Regions from separate parts of the Arthrobacter sp. MW3 TE3886 genome, predicted to be linked through region 3. Evidence: riboswitches for the same ligand, from Rfam matches in the RefSeq annotation. Region 3 holds a riboswitch; each other region holds the start of a gene.
The links. A riboswitch is a leader RNA that binds a small molecule or an ion and turns the genes downstream of it on or off. The one in region 3 is predicted to bind thiamine pyrophosphate.

Region 1 (4,933 bases), 100 kb from region 3:
GCGGGAAGCGTCTCATCGTGGAAGGCCTCTGCCGTCACCGGGTCCAGGGACAGCGCGAACTGGTCCCGCCAGCGGAACTCGAACCTTGCCTTGGACAGGGCATCGTCGCGTTCGTGCGCGCCGGGGTGGCCCTTGGCGAGGTCCGCGGCATGGGCCGCGATCTTGTAGGTGATTACGCCCGTCTTCACGTCGTCCTTGTTCGGCAGCCCGAGGTGTTCCTTGGGCGTGACGTAGCAGAGCATGGCGGTGCCGTAGCGGGCGATCTCGGTGGCGCCGATCGCCGAGGTGATGTGGTCATATCCCGGTGCGATATCCGTGACCAGCGGCCCGAGTGTGTAGAACGGGGCGCCCTTGCAGAGTTCCTGCTGGCGCTCCACGTTTTCCCGGACGAGGTGGAAGGGCACATGCCCGGGACCCTCCACCATGACCTGCACATCGAATTCCCAGGCCCGCTGCGTGAGCTCAGCCAGGGTGTCCAGTTCGGCGAACTGTGCCGCGTCGTTGGCATCCGCCGTCGCGCCCGGCCGCAGCCCGTCGCCCAGGGAGAAGGCGACGTCGTACCGCGCGAAGATCTCGCACAGCTCGTCGAAGTGGGTGTACAGGAAGTTCTCCCGATGGTGCGCCAGGCACCAGCCGGCCATGATGGAACCGCCCCGGGACACGATGCCGGTGACCCGGTTGGCCGTCAGGGGCACATACCGCAGCAGGACCCCGGCGTGGATGGTCATGTAGTCCACGCCCTGCTCGCACTGCTCGATCACGGTGTCCCGGAAGATCTCCCAGGTCAGGGCGTTCGCCTCGCCGTTGACCTTCTCCAGCGCCTGGTAGATCGGGACCGTGCCGATGGGGACGGGGGAGTTGCGGATGATCCACTCGCGCGTGGTGTGGATGTCGTCCCCGGTGGAGAGGTCCATGACGGTGTCCGCGCCCCACTGCGTGGCCCACTGGAGTTTGTCGACCTCCTCTGCGATGGAGCTGGTCACGGCGGAATTGCCGATATTGGCGTTGATTTTCACCAGGAACGCCTTGCCGATGATCATCGGCTCGGATTCGGGGTGGTTGACGTTGTTGGGAATGATCGCCCGGCCCGCGGCCACCTCGCTGCGCACCAGCTCCACATCGCAGTTCTCGCGCAGCGCGACGAACCGCATTTCCTGGGTGATGACACCGTCCCGGGCGTACCGCATCTGCGTGACGGTCCTGCCCTCAACGGCCCGGCGCGGCACCGGCCGGCCGCCCCGCCACTCGGCCGACGCCGCACCCCGGCGCACCGCCGACTTGCCGTCGTCGAGCAGCTCCCGTTCCCTGCCGGCGTAGGGTTCGGTGTCCGCCCTGGCCTCAATCCAGGGCGTGCGGAACGGCTCCAGCCCGCGGACCGGATCGCTGCCTGGTCCTGCCGTGCGGTACACCCGGAACGGCGGGTTCCGGACGCCACCCGGCGAGGGTTCCAGGGCGATTTCGGTCACCGGGACACGGATGCCGTGGTCCGGGTCCGTGGTAAAGGCCAGCGAGTGGGACTTCAGCGACTGTGTGGGGGCCGCAGGCTGGTTGTGGACAGGGCTGTGCTGTGTCAGTTGGGTGTTCACGGAAATACTCACTTCCTTCGCCGGCATTACCCGGACAGGTTCAACGGTCGCAGGCTGCGTCAGCCCGATCTCAGCCCCTGCAGGGGCACCCGTGTGGTCGTAGACGAAGCTACCACGCGCCTCCGGCCGGCCGTCGAGTGTGACGCGGACGGTAGGACCGCGTTGTTAGCGTGGCACTGTGACCCCGCCCAAGGCCGTGCCCCGCATCAGGATGGCGGCGCCGGAAGATATCCAAGCGCTGCCGGCTATCGAGGCCGCGGCAGACGGCGTCCTGATAAAGGAACTGGGGAACCGGGCGCTCCCGGCTCCGGAGTTGACGACACCGGTCGAGCCGCTGTTCATACTGGTCGCCGGAACTCCGCCCGTAGGCTTTGCCCGCGTTGACGCACTCGGCGGCCAGGCCCATCTGGAGCAACTCTCCGTGCAGCCGGACTTCGGCAGGCGGGGGATCGGACGGTCCCTGGTGGAGGCGGCCCTCGACGCTGCCCGGAGTCGTGGCTATCCCTGGATGACGCTTTGCACTTTCGCAGCCGTTCCGTTCAATGCCCCGTTTTACGCGAGCTGCGGGTTCGAGGAAGTCGCCCGGCCGGGGCCCGCGCTGGCTGCCCTGCGGATCCACGAAGCGCAGCTGGGACTCGATGATCTGGGCGCGAGGATTGTCATGCGGATTAGGCTTTAGGCCATGACCAGCATCATCGAGTTCAGCGGCCCCATCCTCACGGCGGCGGACCAGGTCCGCCACGGGCTGTGGTCGGTGGAGGGCCGGTTGACCTTCCACCGGCCCGCGGCCGCGCCGGAGCTCGTGCTCGACGGCTGGGTCATTCCCGGCCTCGTGGACGCGCACTGCCACATCGGCCTCGGCCCGGGCGGGGACGTTACCGAGGACACCGCGGAATCCCAGGCCCTGGCGGACCGCAACGCCGGGACGCTGCTGGTCCGTGACGCCGGCGCCGTCCACGACACCCGCTGGCTCCAGCAACGCGCGGACCTTCCCCGGATCCTCCGCTCCGGCCGGCACCTCGCCAGGACCCGGCGCTACCTGCCGGGCCTGGCCGTCGAGGTCGAGCCGGAGGATCTTGTCGAGGCCGTGCGGAAGCAGGCCCGCGCGGGCGACGGCTGGGTCAAGCTCGTGGGGGACTGGATCGACCGCGACGCCGGCGATCTCGCCGCCAGCTTTCCCGCCAGGACGGTCAAGGACGCCGTGCAGGCCGCCCATGATGAGGGGGCCCGCGTCACCGCCCACTGCTTCGCCGAGGACACCCTCGATGACATGCTCGATGCCGGGATCGACTGCATCGAGCACGCCACCGGGCTGTTGCCGCGGCATCTGCCGCGCTTCCTCGAACAGGGCGTCCCGATCGTGCCCACCCTGATCAACATCGCCACGTTCCCGGACATCGCGGCCCGGGCGGAGGCCAAGTTCCCCCGCTACGCCGCCCACATGCGCTCGCTGTGGGAGCGGCGGGCGGAGCGGATCCTCGAAGCCCACGAGGCCGGGGTGGCGATCTACGCCGGTACCGACGCCGGCAGCGTGATCAGCCACGGCAGGATCGTCGACGAGATCCAGGCCCTGCACGCCGCCGGCCTTCCCGCCGCGGCCGCCCTCGACGCCGCGGCCTGGTCCGCGCGGACCTGGCTCGGCGCTGAGTCCATCGGTGAAGGGGCCAGCGCCGATGTCCTGCTCTGCGCCGAGGATCCGCGGAGCAATCCGGCCACGCTCAGGGAACTAAAGCACATTGTGCTTCGGGGTCATCCCATCCGGTAGGAATAAATTGAAGCTTCAAGTAATTTAGTCTTATGCAAGGGTCACCGAAAGCCGGTGGCTACAGAATCCACGGAGCGTTGCAATGACCGCAGAAGCCAGCACCCAGGACCTCCTTCCTGCCGAACTCACCATGGGCACCGTGATGCTCAAGGTCGGCGACATGAAGCTCATGACCGACTACTACCAGCGCGCCCTAGGCCTGGAGACTGTGGCCGAACAGGACGGCGGGCTCTACCTTGGGCGCCAGCAGAAGCCGCTGGTCCATCTGGCGCCCGCCCCGGGCCTGAATCTTCCCTCCCGCGGCGAGGCCGGACTCTTCCACACCGCCCTCCTCTTCGAGGACCAGCACTCCCTGGCGGCCACCATTGCCAGCGCGGCCCAGTACGAGCCCCAGTCCTTCACCGGCAGCGCGGACCACCTCGTCAGCGAGGCGTTCTACTTCAACGACCCCGAGGGCAACGGCATCGAGCTGTACTGGGACCGGCCGCGGGAGGCGTGGTCCTGGGAGGGCAAGAACGTCGTCATGGACAGCCTCGCCCTGCCGCCGCAGCGCTACCTGCAGCAATACTTGACCGAGGAGTCCGTGACCGGCCAGCGCCAGGCCGCCGCCGGCGTCGGGCACGTCCACCTGCAGGTCGGCGACGTCCAGTCGGCGCACGATTTCTATGTCGGCACGCTCGGCTTCGAGAAGACCGCGGGCTGGCACGGCCAGGCGCTGTTTGTCTCGGCCGGCGGCTACCACCACCACATGGCCATGAACGTGTGGAACAGCCGCGGCGCAGGCCCCCGGCGCGACACGCTGGGGCTGGGTGAAGTCCTCATTGAAGTGCCCTCCGGCGACGACGTCGCGGCCCTGGCCGACCGGCTCAAGGTCGCCGGCGTCGAATCCCACCACACCGGCGCCGAGCTGCGCTTCGAAGATCCGTGGCGCAACCGCATCCGCGTCGCCGTGCGCTAGAAGTTCTGCCCAGGCAAGCTGTTCGCTGGACATGCCCAGTGTGCACAGCTTCCCGCTGGACATGCCCACTGTTCGCTGACGGGACGGCTGGACATGTCCATTGGTCGCGGCCGGGAATGAGCACAGCTGCCATATGTCCAGTGCTGACGGCCGGGGGAGGGCATGCCCGCGGGCGGGCCCGGGTTTCCCCGGGCCAGCGAAGGGCATGTCCACTGTTCGCCGACGGGACGGCCGGGCATGTCCACCGGTCGTGGCCGGGAATGGACACTGCTCCCATATGTCCAGTGCTCACGGTCAGGGGAGGGCATGTCCGCGGGCGGGGCCGGGTTTCCCCGGGCCAGCGAAGGGCATGTCCACTGTTCGCTTACGGGACGGCTGGACATGTCCACCGGTCGCAGCCGGGAATGGACATAGTTGTCATATGTCCATTGCTCGCGGCCTGGGGAGGGCATGTCCGCGGGCGGGGCCGGAGCCGGGGCCGGGAGGGCCGGGTTTCCACGTACCAGCACACAACATGCCCACTGTTCGCTGACGGGACTTCGGAACAGTTCGGAACATGTCCAACGGTCGCAGCCGGGAATAGACACTCCTGCCATATGTCCATTGCTCACGGTCGGGGGAGGG
Region 2 (4,933 bases), 510 kb from region 3:
GGGTCAGGCGATGATGGGACACGAAAATCAGGGTAGCCCGATTTCCGCTATTAGTCTTGGATGATGAGCGCAACTGCGGACGATCCGGCCCTCTACAACAGCTTCATTGCCGACCTGCTGGGAGTCTTGGCGTACGGCGAGCTTTCCGCCTTCGAACGGCTGTCCTCGAGTGCCCGGTATTCGCCCACGCTGCATGACCGTGCGGTGCTGGGCAGGATGGCGGTGGTCGAGTTCCAGCATTACGAACTCGTCCGGGCACGGCTCGAGCACATGGGCCTGGACACGGAAGCCGCCATGCTCCCGTTCCAGCCTTCGGTGGACCACTTCCACGAACGCACGCGCCCGTCGGACTGGTACGAAGCCCTCATGAAGGCCTACGTGATCGACACGGTCGCCGCGGACTTTTACGGCGTCGTCGGCCGGTACGTCGACACCGCGACCCGGAAGCTGATCGGGCAGGTCCGCTCCACCGGGGAGTCCACAGCCGTGCTGCAGGAGCGCCTCAAAGCGGCCCTGGCTGATGACCCCCGGCTGGCGTCGCGCCTGGCGTTGTGGGCCAGGCGCCTGCTGGGGGAGGTCCTGAACCACGCCCAGCGCGTCAGCGCTGAGCACGCGTTCCTCGGCGGGCTATCGGGGCTGGACGACGCCGGCGCCCGGGCGCTGGTCAACGGCCTGGCGGCCGAGCTCGCAGCGAACCACGCGCGACGGATGACGGAGCTGGGTCTGACCGGTTAGTTTCCGTGCCGGCCGGCATTACAGGCCGCGAACCTGCCTAGGACGCGGCGTCCAGCGCCGCGAGCAAGGCTGCGGCGGCGTGGGCGGGATCGGTGGCGTCGGTGATCGCCCGGACCACGACGATCCGCCGGGCACCGGCGTCGACTACCCGTTCCACGTTGCTGAGGTCGATCCCGCCGATCGCGAACCACGGCAGCAGGCTTTCGTTGACTTTGCCCGTTCCCTCCGCGTCCGCCCCGCCGACCGCCTGCGCGGCGTAGCGCACCAGGTCGAGGCCGACGGCGGCGCGTCCGGGCTTGGTGGGCGTCGCCCACACGGGGCCCACGCAGAAATAGTCGAGCCCTTTGCGGCCGGGCGCGGCAGCAATGGCGGCGTCCACCTGCTTCGGGCTGTGGGTGGACAGGCCGATCACGGCATCCTTGCCCAGGAAGCCGCGGGCGGCGTCGAGCGAAATGTCCTTCTGGCCGACATGGAACACCGGAGCCCCGGACAGGGAGGCGATGTCCGCCCGGTCGTTGACGGCCCACAGCCGCCCGTGCCGCAGCGCTGCGGTGTGCAGGACCTCCAGCAGTTCCAGTTCCTCGGAGGCCTCGAGCGACTTGTCGCGCAACTGGATGATGTCCACGCCGCCGGCGAAGGCGGCGTCGACGAAGTCCTCGAAATCGCCGCGGTCCCTGCGGGCGTCGGTGCAGAGGTAGAGGCGGGCGGTGGTGTGGAGGGGGTCCTGGCTCATGAGACCAGCCTAGTTCCTCTAAACTGGGCGCATACCGCGGGAGCCCGCAGCAGCCATGTCACCGCTGCCCGGCTGAGAGGGCGTCAGAGCCGACCGCTTGACCTGATCCGGCTAGTACCGGCGTAGGGAAGGAATTTTTCATGGGCACACGAGCAGGCTGCGCAGCCGAAGCCGCAGATGACGCCGCCGCCCGGGTTTGTGACACAGGGCCCGGTACCGCAGAGGGAACCGTCCCGGGGGATACCAGTGCCGACGACTTCACCGCCGACGCGGTCGAGGCGGGGGATCTCAGTGCCGACGACTTCACCGCCGACGCGGTCGAGGCGGGGGATCTCAGTGCCGATGTGGCCGTGATCGGCGGCGGGGTGATCGGCCATGGCATAGCGTTCGAGGCCATCCGCGCGGGCCGTTCCGTGGTCCTGATCGATGATGCTCCCGGCAGCGGAGCCAGCTGGGCCGCGGCCGGCATGCTGGCCCCCGTGAGTGAGCTGCACTACCAGGAGGAACAGCTCCTGGAACTGATGCTTGAGGCCTCCCGGTTATGGCCAGGATTCGCTGCGGCGATCGACGCCGGTGCCGCCGGCACCGAGTCCCGGGCAGGTACCGGCTACTTAACGACGCCGACCCTGGCGGTGGGGGCCGACGCGGCGGACCGGCGCGCGCTCGCGGACTTGCGGCAAGTCCAGCAGGCCAGCGGCCTCAGCGTGGAACCACTGACACTGCGCGAGGCACGCACCCGGGAGCCCCTGCTGAGCCCCGGCATCTCGTGCGCCTTCGACATCCCGGCCGACCACCAGGTGGACCCCCGCCTGCTGATCGCCCGGCTCGCCGGCGTAATCGGTGCGGAAGGCGGCAGCTTCGTCCGCCAGCGCGCGGCAGGCCTGCTGTGGCAGGACGGACAGGTGGCGGGTGTGCGGCTGGCCGGCGGCGGTTCCGTGCGGGCTGCGGAAACCGTGGTCGCCAACGGGCTCGGCGCCGCCGCCCTCGAGGAGTTGCCCGCAGGACTGGCGCTGCCGCTGCGCCCCGTCTACGGCGACATCCTCCGGCTTCGCGTGCCCCCGCATCTGCAGCCGCTGCTCACGGCCACCGTGCGGGGCATGGTGCGCGGCGTCCCGGTGTACATCGTCCCCCGCCAGGACGGCACCGTCGTGATCGGGGCCACCCAGCGCGAAGACGGACCGTCGGACCCACACGCGGTTTCGGCCGGCGGCATCTACCAGCTGCTGCGGGATGCCCAGCAGCTGGTGCCCGCGGTCGCCGAGCTGGAGCTGCTGGAAGCCACGGCGCGGGCCAGGCCCGGAACACCGGACAACGCCCCGCTGCTGGGGCGGGTCGCACGACCGGACGGCGGGGACGTCCCCGGGCTCATCATCGCCACAGGATTCTTCCGGCACGGCGTCCTGCTGACCCCTGCCGCTGCGGCCGTGTGCCGGCAACTCATGGACTTCACGCCGGACCCGCGCTGGTCCGGGTTCCGTCCCGATCGTTTTTCCCGAATCCCGGATACGTCCGGGGACAGCCCCAATAAGGAAGCAGCATGAACATCCGACTCAACGGAACGGAGCAGAGTGTCGCCGACGGCGCCTCCGTCTCCACACTCGTCAGCCAGCTCACGGGCAGGAGCATCGGCCCCGACGGCCGCGCTGCCGACGGGCGGAAGCTCGGTGTCGCCGTGGCCCGCAATGCCGAAGTGGTACCGCGCAGCCAGTGGCACGCCACGGCGCTCGCCGACGGCGACGACGTCGAACTTGTCACGGCAGTCCAGGGAGGATGACCAGCATGAACGAGACGACGTTCGCAGGAACCCAGGCCGTGCCCGTGACCGGTCCAGTGGCCGATCCGTTCGTGGTCGACGGCGTGAGGCTCGGCTCCCGCCTCATTATGGGAACCGGCGGTGCGCCGAGCCTGGACGGGCTCGGGGCGGCACTGGTGGCGTCCGGGACGGAGCTGACCACGGTGGCGATGCGCCGCTATTCGCCGGCGGAGACGGGATCGCTGTTCCAGCTGCTCGAGGACCACCAGATCCGGGTGCTGCCCAACACGGCAGGCTGCTTCACCGCCAAGGATGCGGTCCTCACCGCCGAGCTGGCCCGGGAGGCCTTGGAAACGGACTGGGTCAAGCTCGAAGTCATTGCCGACGAGCACACGTTGCTGCCGGACGCCGTCGAACTCGTGGACGCAACCGAACAGCTTGTGGCCCGCGGCTTCAAGGTCTTTGCCTACACGAACGACGACCCCGTGCTTGCCCTCCGACTCGAAAACCTCGGCGCGGCGGCCGTGATGCCGCTGGGAGCCCCGATCGGTACCGGACTGGGCATCCTGAACCCGCACAACATCGAGCTGATCGTCTCGCGCGCGTCCGTGCCAGTGGTGCTGGATGCCGGGATCGGCACAGCCTCGGACGCGGCCCTGGCGATGGAACTCGGCTGCGACGCAGTGCTGCTGGCGACGGCCGTGACCCGGGCGCAGAATCCCGTGCTCATGGGCGAGGCCTTCAAACATGCCGTCATCGCCGGCAGGCTGGCAAAAATGGCCGGCAGGATCCCGCGGCGTGAGCATGCACTGGCGTCTTCGGCGATGGAAGGCCGGGCCGAGTTCCTCTAAAGCCGTGCTTTGAAGCCCCCGGGGACTGGTCTGGTCCCACGGGCCGGACAATCTGATCACCATTCTCTTGATGACGCGTCGGCTCTCTTGATGACGCGTCGGCTCTCTTGATGACGCGTCGGCTCTCTTGATGACGCGTCGGCGCGATCACGCGTAGGCCCGGCCGGGGCGACGTGCGGCGGGATGAACCAGGTATGCCGTCGGTCCGCGTCCGGATGGTTCGCTGTCCTTGTGGATCAAGTGGTGGTGCGAGTAAGGCAGGGTCCCGTTAGCGCGCTGGAGCCACTTTCACGAAGAATGGAGTTGCCACTTCTTTGCCGTTCCAGCTGCCCTTTTCGAGGTCAGGTGCCATCCCTTGCAGTCCTGGCATGGGTATACGCTCGCGGGCAACTTGCCACCAGAGGACGAGCCCTTGCGGATGATTTCCTGGAGCGTGCGGTTCGCATGCCAGAGAGTGGGATAGGTGATCTTGGTGCAGGTTGCCATCGGGCGAAACCCTTCTTGGAAGAGTACTCGCGTGGCTCATATCCACACTTGAGCGCCACCTAATAGCGGCGTCCCAGGTTCCACATGATTGTGTCGTTCAAGTCACAACGTACCCGCAGCCCTAACTGCCTTGCAATCGTGAGTCTTCGGCCCAAGATTCCCTGAGAAATAGCCACCGTTCCCTGTCCCTCGCCGCCGAGGACGACGTGGAAGATGTCGGAGCCGCCCGCAATATTGCGCGCGGTGGTGGCGGTGAGGCGTCGGCGGGACTGCCCGTAGGCCTGGCGGGACTGCCCGTAGGCGCCGCGGGCGCTACTGGTCGGGACGGAAGTATCTGTTCCGGCGGGGTGTCTGGGCGGGGTCGAGGTGGGGTGG
Region 3 (4,933 bases):
GCGCTGAAGTCCGGCGACTCCGTGCTCGTCCAGGTCACCAAGGACCCGGTCGGCCACAAGGGCGCCCGCCTCACGAGCCAGATTTCGCTGCCCGGCCGGTACCTCGTGTACGTGCCCGGCGGTTCCATGACCGGCATCTCCCGCAAGCTGCCCGACGTCGAACGCAACCGCCTCAAGCGGATCCTCAAGGACCGCCTGCCCGAGGACGCGGGCGTCATTGTCCGCACCGCGGCCGAGGGTGCGTCCGAGGAAGAGCTGACCCACGACATCAACCGCCTCCGCGCGCAGTGGGAAGGCATCGAGAGCCAGTCGACGTCCACCAAGATCCTCGCCCCCGAGCTGCTCTACGGCGAACCTGACCTGACCATCAAGGTGGTCCGGGACGTCTTCAACGAGGACTTCTCCAAGCTGATCGTCTCCGGCGAGGAAGCCTGGGACACCATCGAGGCCTACGTCACCTACGTCGCACCGGACCTCGTGGGCCGGCTCGAGAAGTGGACCAAGGACACGGACATCTTCGCGGCCTGGCGCATCGACGAGCAGATCCACAAGGCCCTGGACCGGAAGGTCTTCCTGCCCTCTGGCGGTTCGCTCGTGATCGACCGCACCGAAGCCATGACCGTGGTGGACGTCAACACCGGCAAGTTCACCGGCTCCGGCGGCAACCTCGAGGAAACCGTCACCAAAAACAACCTGGAAGCGGCCGAAGAAGTCGTCCGGCAGCTGCGCCTGCGCGATATCGGCGGCATCATCGTGATCGACTTCATCGACATGGTGCTCGAATCCAACCGCGACCTCGTGCTGCGCCGCATGGTGGAGTGCCTGGGCCGGGACCGGACCAAGCACCAGGTGGCCGAGGTGACCTCGCTGGGCCTCGTGCAGATGACCCGCAAGCGGATGGGCACCGGGCTGCTGGAAGTCTTCGGCGAGCAGTGCGAAACGTGTGCGGGCCGCGGCATCGTCACCCACGACGAGCCGGTGGAGCACCGCCGCGCCAACACGGTCGCCGCGGAGCACTATGTGCCGCGTACCGAGGCGCAGCCTGCTGCCCGCACGGAACGCAAGAGCCGTCGCCGCGGCAGGGGAGGCCAGGGCGCTGAGACCGCGCCGGCCGCACCCGCACCCGTCCACGCCGAGCCCACCGAGGCCGAACGCCACGCCAAGGCCGAAGCCACCCGTGCCGCGCTGGCCAACATCGCTGCCGCGGCGCACGCCGCGCACCTGCACGACGGGGAGGCAGCCGCAGCCAGCGACGCCGGGGCCCGCCAGGCCGCCGTCGACGCCGTCACACAGCTCGCAGCCGCCGACGAGGCAGCGGGGCGTCCCGCAACGGTTCTGACGTTTGGCGGCGAGCAGGTGGCCCTGCCCTTTGTCGAGCACGCCGAGGACGCGCCGTCACCTGCCCTGACCCTGGACCTGCTGACCGAGGCCTTCGCCAACCTGGGCGAGGCCGAGGCCGGCAAGCAGGACCAGGCCGCCGGCCAGGCAGCGGCTGTTGCCGCCCCGGAAGCCACGGCGCCCGAGGTGCCGTCGGCCGTCCGCGCTGCGGAGGCGCCGGCGTCACGCACAGCCGACACCACGCGCGGCCGCCGCGGGCGCCGCAACCGGAGTGCAAGCCGGGCCCAGGGTGCAGCCAACGAAACCTCCGTGGAACACCGCGAGGCAACCCGGCCGGCCGCGGTCGGATCGGTTCACGAGGCCAAGGCTCCCGCTGCGGCCAGGCCTGCGTCCGTCCCGGCCGGCAACGAGCCGATCATCCTCGGCGTCGGCGTGCCGGCGTCGGAGCTGTAGTCCTCCGCGACTGACCACATCCCCGACCGGTCACCCTTTCGACTGGTCGGGCTGCGGGTCCGGGTCCAAGCGGGCGTAACATACGTCCGCCCAGGCCCGGGCCCGCCCGTGCGTTAACGGGTCCGCCGGGTGGCAGCGGCTAGGCTGGAACACTGACACGGGGTGCCGGGCATCGGGCCGGCTGAGATCCAGACCCGTTGAACCTGTCCGGTTAGCACCGGCGAAGGGATGTCTGCCTTGTCCGCGAGATCGAATCCGTCCGAGTTCCTGCCCAGCGAGTTTCTGCCGGCCAATTTTCTGCACAGCGAGTCTCTGCCGGCGCCGCCGCGCATTCCCCGCGTGCTGGCCATCGCCGGCTCCGATCCCTCCGGCGGAGCCGGAATCCAGGCCGACCTGAAGAGCATCGCGGCGAACGGCGGCTACGGCATGGCCGCCATCACCGCCCTGACAGCGCAGAACACCCAGGGCGTGCGCGCCGTCCACGTCCCCCCGGCAGCGTTCCTCACGGCGCAGCTGGACGCCATCAGCGACGACATCGGCATCGACGCGGTCAAGATCGGCATGCTCGGTGACGCCGCCGTGATCGACGCCGTCCGCGGCTGGCTGGAAAAGGTGCGCCCCGCCGTCGTCGTCCTGGACCCGGTGATGGTCGCCACCAGCGGTGACCGGCTCCTGCAGGAATCGGCCGAGGCCGCCCTGCAGGCCCTCCTGCCGCTGGCGGACCTCATCACGCCCAACCTCGCCGAACTCGCCATCCTGCTCAAGGAACCCGTCGCGGCCGACTGGGCCGAGGCCCTGGCTCAGGGCAAGCGGCTGGCCGCCCTGACCGGCACCACCGTCCTGGTTAAGGGCGGACACCTCCAGGGAAGCGAGCCCGGAGACGCCGACGCCGCCGCAGGCAACGACGCCGCCGCCGGCTGCCCGGATGCGCTGGTCAACACCGGTGGCCTGCTCGGCCAGGAAACCGTGGTCGTACCGGGGGAGCGGATCGCCACACGCAACAGCCACGGCACCGGGTGCTCGCTGTCCTCGGCCATGGCCACCGTGCAGGCCCGGGTGGGGGACTGGGAAGCGGCGCTGCGGGAAGTCAAGCCGTGGCTGCTGGGCGCGCTCCGCGAAGCCTCGGTCCTGGACGTCGGCACCGGCAACGGGCCGGTCCACCACTTCCACCACCTGCAGCAACTCACCGACGGACAATGCCGCCCGGCCGGACACGGTCCGGCAGCGGGGGAGTTCGCCGCAGCCCTGCGCGCAGGAGCCACCGGCGATCTTGAAGCCATCTACGCCCTGGACTTCGTCCGCGGACTGGCCGACGGGTCCTTGCCCGAGCACGAGTTCGCGTACTACCTCGCCCAGGACGCCATCTACCTCAACGGCTACTCCCGGGTCCTGGCCCGGGCCGCCGCGATTGCCCCCACCGAGGCCGAGCAGCTGTTCTGGGCCCGCTCGGCGCAGACCTGCCTGGAAGTCGAATCCGAGCTGCACCGTTCCTGGCTCAGCACCCGCCCCACGGACTCCACCCTGGGCCCGGTCACGAAATCGTATGTGGACCACCTGCTGGCCGCCTCGGTCTCCGGCAGCTACGGGGTCCTGGTGGCGGCGGCACTGCCGTGCTTCTGGCTCTACGCCGAGGTCGGTTCCACGCTGCACCGGGAATTCCTGGCCGGCGGCGCCCCCGGGGAGCATCCCTACGCCGACTGGCTGAAGACCTACGCCGATGAGGACTTCGCCGCCGCGACCCGGCAGGCCATCGCGTACACGGACACGGCGGCCAGGCGGGCATCGGAGAGCGAACGGGAGGCCATGGCCCTGGCGTTCCGGCAGTCATCGCGCTACGAAGTGGACTTCTTCGACGCGCCGCGGCTGTACGCCTGACACGAGCTGGCCCGGACTACCGGTACGATGGTGGGGCACGGTTCCGGAAGTCGTTGCGGCAACACAGCTCAGGATGGTCAAGATCCCGGTCAAGAACGTTGGCAGGGTCTTGCATCAGGAGGTTGTGGCGCCTATCACGGACTACCCGCCGGAACCAGCCTCATTTGCGGCCGAAGGCAAAATTAGCGTATTCTAGATCTTCGGTGCTTACGCCAACACTTGGGTTATGACCCTGAGAACAGTCCGCTTGGAATTCCAAATGGATTTGTTCCGGGGATAGCTCATGGGTTCCCCCGGGGAATCCACCGGCGTTGAGGCACAGCGTGAGCCGGTCCAAACAATTTGGCCCCTGGTTCCGCACGCAAATCTAGTAATAAACGTCGAGAGAAGTGAGTTCCCCAGTGGTGTACGCGATTGTCCGCGCAGGCGGCCGCCAAGAGAAGGTTTCCGTTGGAGACTTCGTTACCCTGAACCGCGTCCCCGGTGGAGCCGGCAGCACCTTTGAGTTGCCCGCACTGCTCCTGGTGGACGGTGACAAAGTCACGTCTGCTGCTGCGGACCTGGCCAAGGTAACGGTTACGGCTGAGATCCTCGAAGACCTCCGTGGTCCGAAGATCGTCATCCAGAAGTTCAAGAACAAGACCGGTTACAAGAAGCGTCAGGGCCACCGTCAGGAACTGACCAAGGTCAAGATCACCGGTATCAAGTAACTCTTCGTTACTGTTCAGGTTCCAGCAGATTCCCCAGAATTTTTGAAGGCAGGCATTTCAAATGGCACATAAAAAAGGCGCGAGTTCCACTCGCAACGGTCGTGACTCCAACGCCCAGTACCTCGGCGTCAAGCGCTTCGGTGGCCAGGTAGTTTCCGCAGGCGAGATCATCGTCCGCCAGCGCGGCACCCACTTCCACCCGGGCGCCGGCGTAGGCCGCGGCGGGGACGACACCCTGTTCGCCCTGACCCCCGGTGCTGTCGAGTTCGGCACCCGCCGTGGTCGCCGCGTTGTGAACATCGTGGCTGCTGCAGCTGCAGAGTAACCATAAGTTCTAAATCGGTGGGGCGGGCCATTAGGTCCGCTCCACCGGTGTTTTAACCGCATTACAATCATCTTGGGCCTCTTTGGGGGTCCGGGGAACAGCACTGAGGAGATCCACGTGGCGAGCTTTGTAGACCGGGTAGTACTGCACGTATCCGGCGGTACCGGCGGCCACGGCTGTGTCTCCGTCCACCGCGAGAAGTTCAAGCCCCTCGGCGGTCCCGACGGCGGCA

Region 1: linked by a shared signal. The riboswitch ahead of thiC (phosphomethylpyrimidine synthase ThiC) and the one ahead of ABH915_RS14295 (bifunctional hydroxymethylpyrimidine kinase/phosphomethylpyrimidine kinase) in region 3 are both predicted to bind thiamine pyrophosphate.
Region 2: linked by a shared signal. The riboswitch ahead of thiO (glycine oxidase ThiO) and the one ahead of ABH915_RS14295 (bifunctional hydroxymethylpyrimidine kinase/phosphomethylpyrimidine kinase) in region 3 are both predicted to bind thiamine pyrophosphate.

What each region holds. Positions count from the first base shown of each region.
Region 1 covers NZ_JBGCAN010000001.1:3,245,577-3,250,509, reverse strand. Annotated here, with positions in the region: gene thiC (phosphomethylpyrimidine synthase ThiC) at 1-1,586, opposite strand, end outside; TPP riboswitch at 1,582-1,689, opposite strand; gene ABH915_RS14835 (GNAT family N-acetyltransferase) at 1,765-2,265, shown strand; gene ABH915_RS14830 (amidohydrolase family protein) at 2,269-3,351, shown strand; gene ABH915_RS14825 (VOC family protein) at 3,434-4,309, shown strand.
Region 2 covers NZ_JBGCAN010000001.1:3,654,536-3,659,468, reverse strand. Annotated here, with positions in the region: gene ABH915_RS16580 (RNB domain-containing ribonuclease) at 1-22, opposite strand, end outside; gene ABH915_RS16575 (ferritin-like fold-containing protein) at 61-735, shown strand; gene thiE (thiamine phosphate synthase) at 773-1,468, opposite strand; TPP riboswitch at 1,495-1,615, shown strand; gene thiO (glycine oxidase ThiO) at 1,609-3,009, shown strand; gene thiS (sulfur carrier protein ThiS) at 3,006-3,242, shown strand; gene ABH915_RS16555 (thiazole synthase) at 3,248-4,072, shown strand; gene ABH915_RS16550 (DUF222 domain-containing protein) at 4,871-4,933, opposite strand, start outside.
Region 3 covers NZ_JBGCAN010000001.1:3,141,182-3,146,114, reverse strand. Annotated here, with positions in the region: gene ABH915_RS14300 (Rne/Rng family ribonuclease) at 1-1,791, shown strand, start outside; TPP riboswitch at 1,940-2,037, shown strand; gene ABH915_RS14295 (bifunctional hydroxymethylpyrimidine kinase/phosphomethylpyrimidine kinase) at 2,074-3,666, shown strand; gene rplU (50S ribosomal protein L21) at 4,068-4,376, shown strand; gene rpmA (50S ribosomal protein L27) at 4,438-4,701, shown strand; gene obgE (GTPase ObgE) at 4,819-4,933, shown strand, end outside.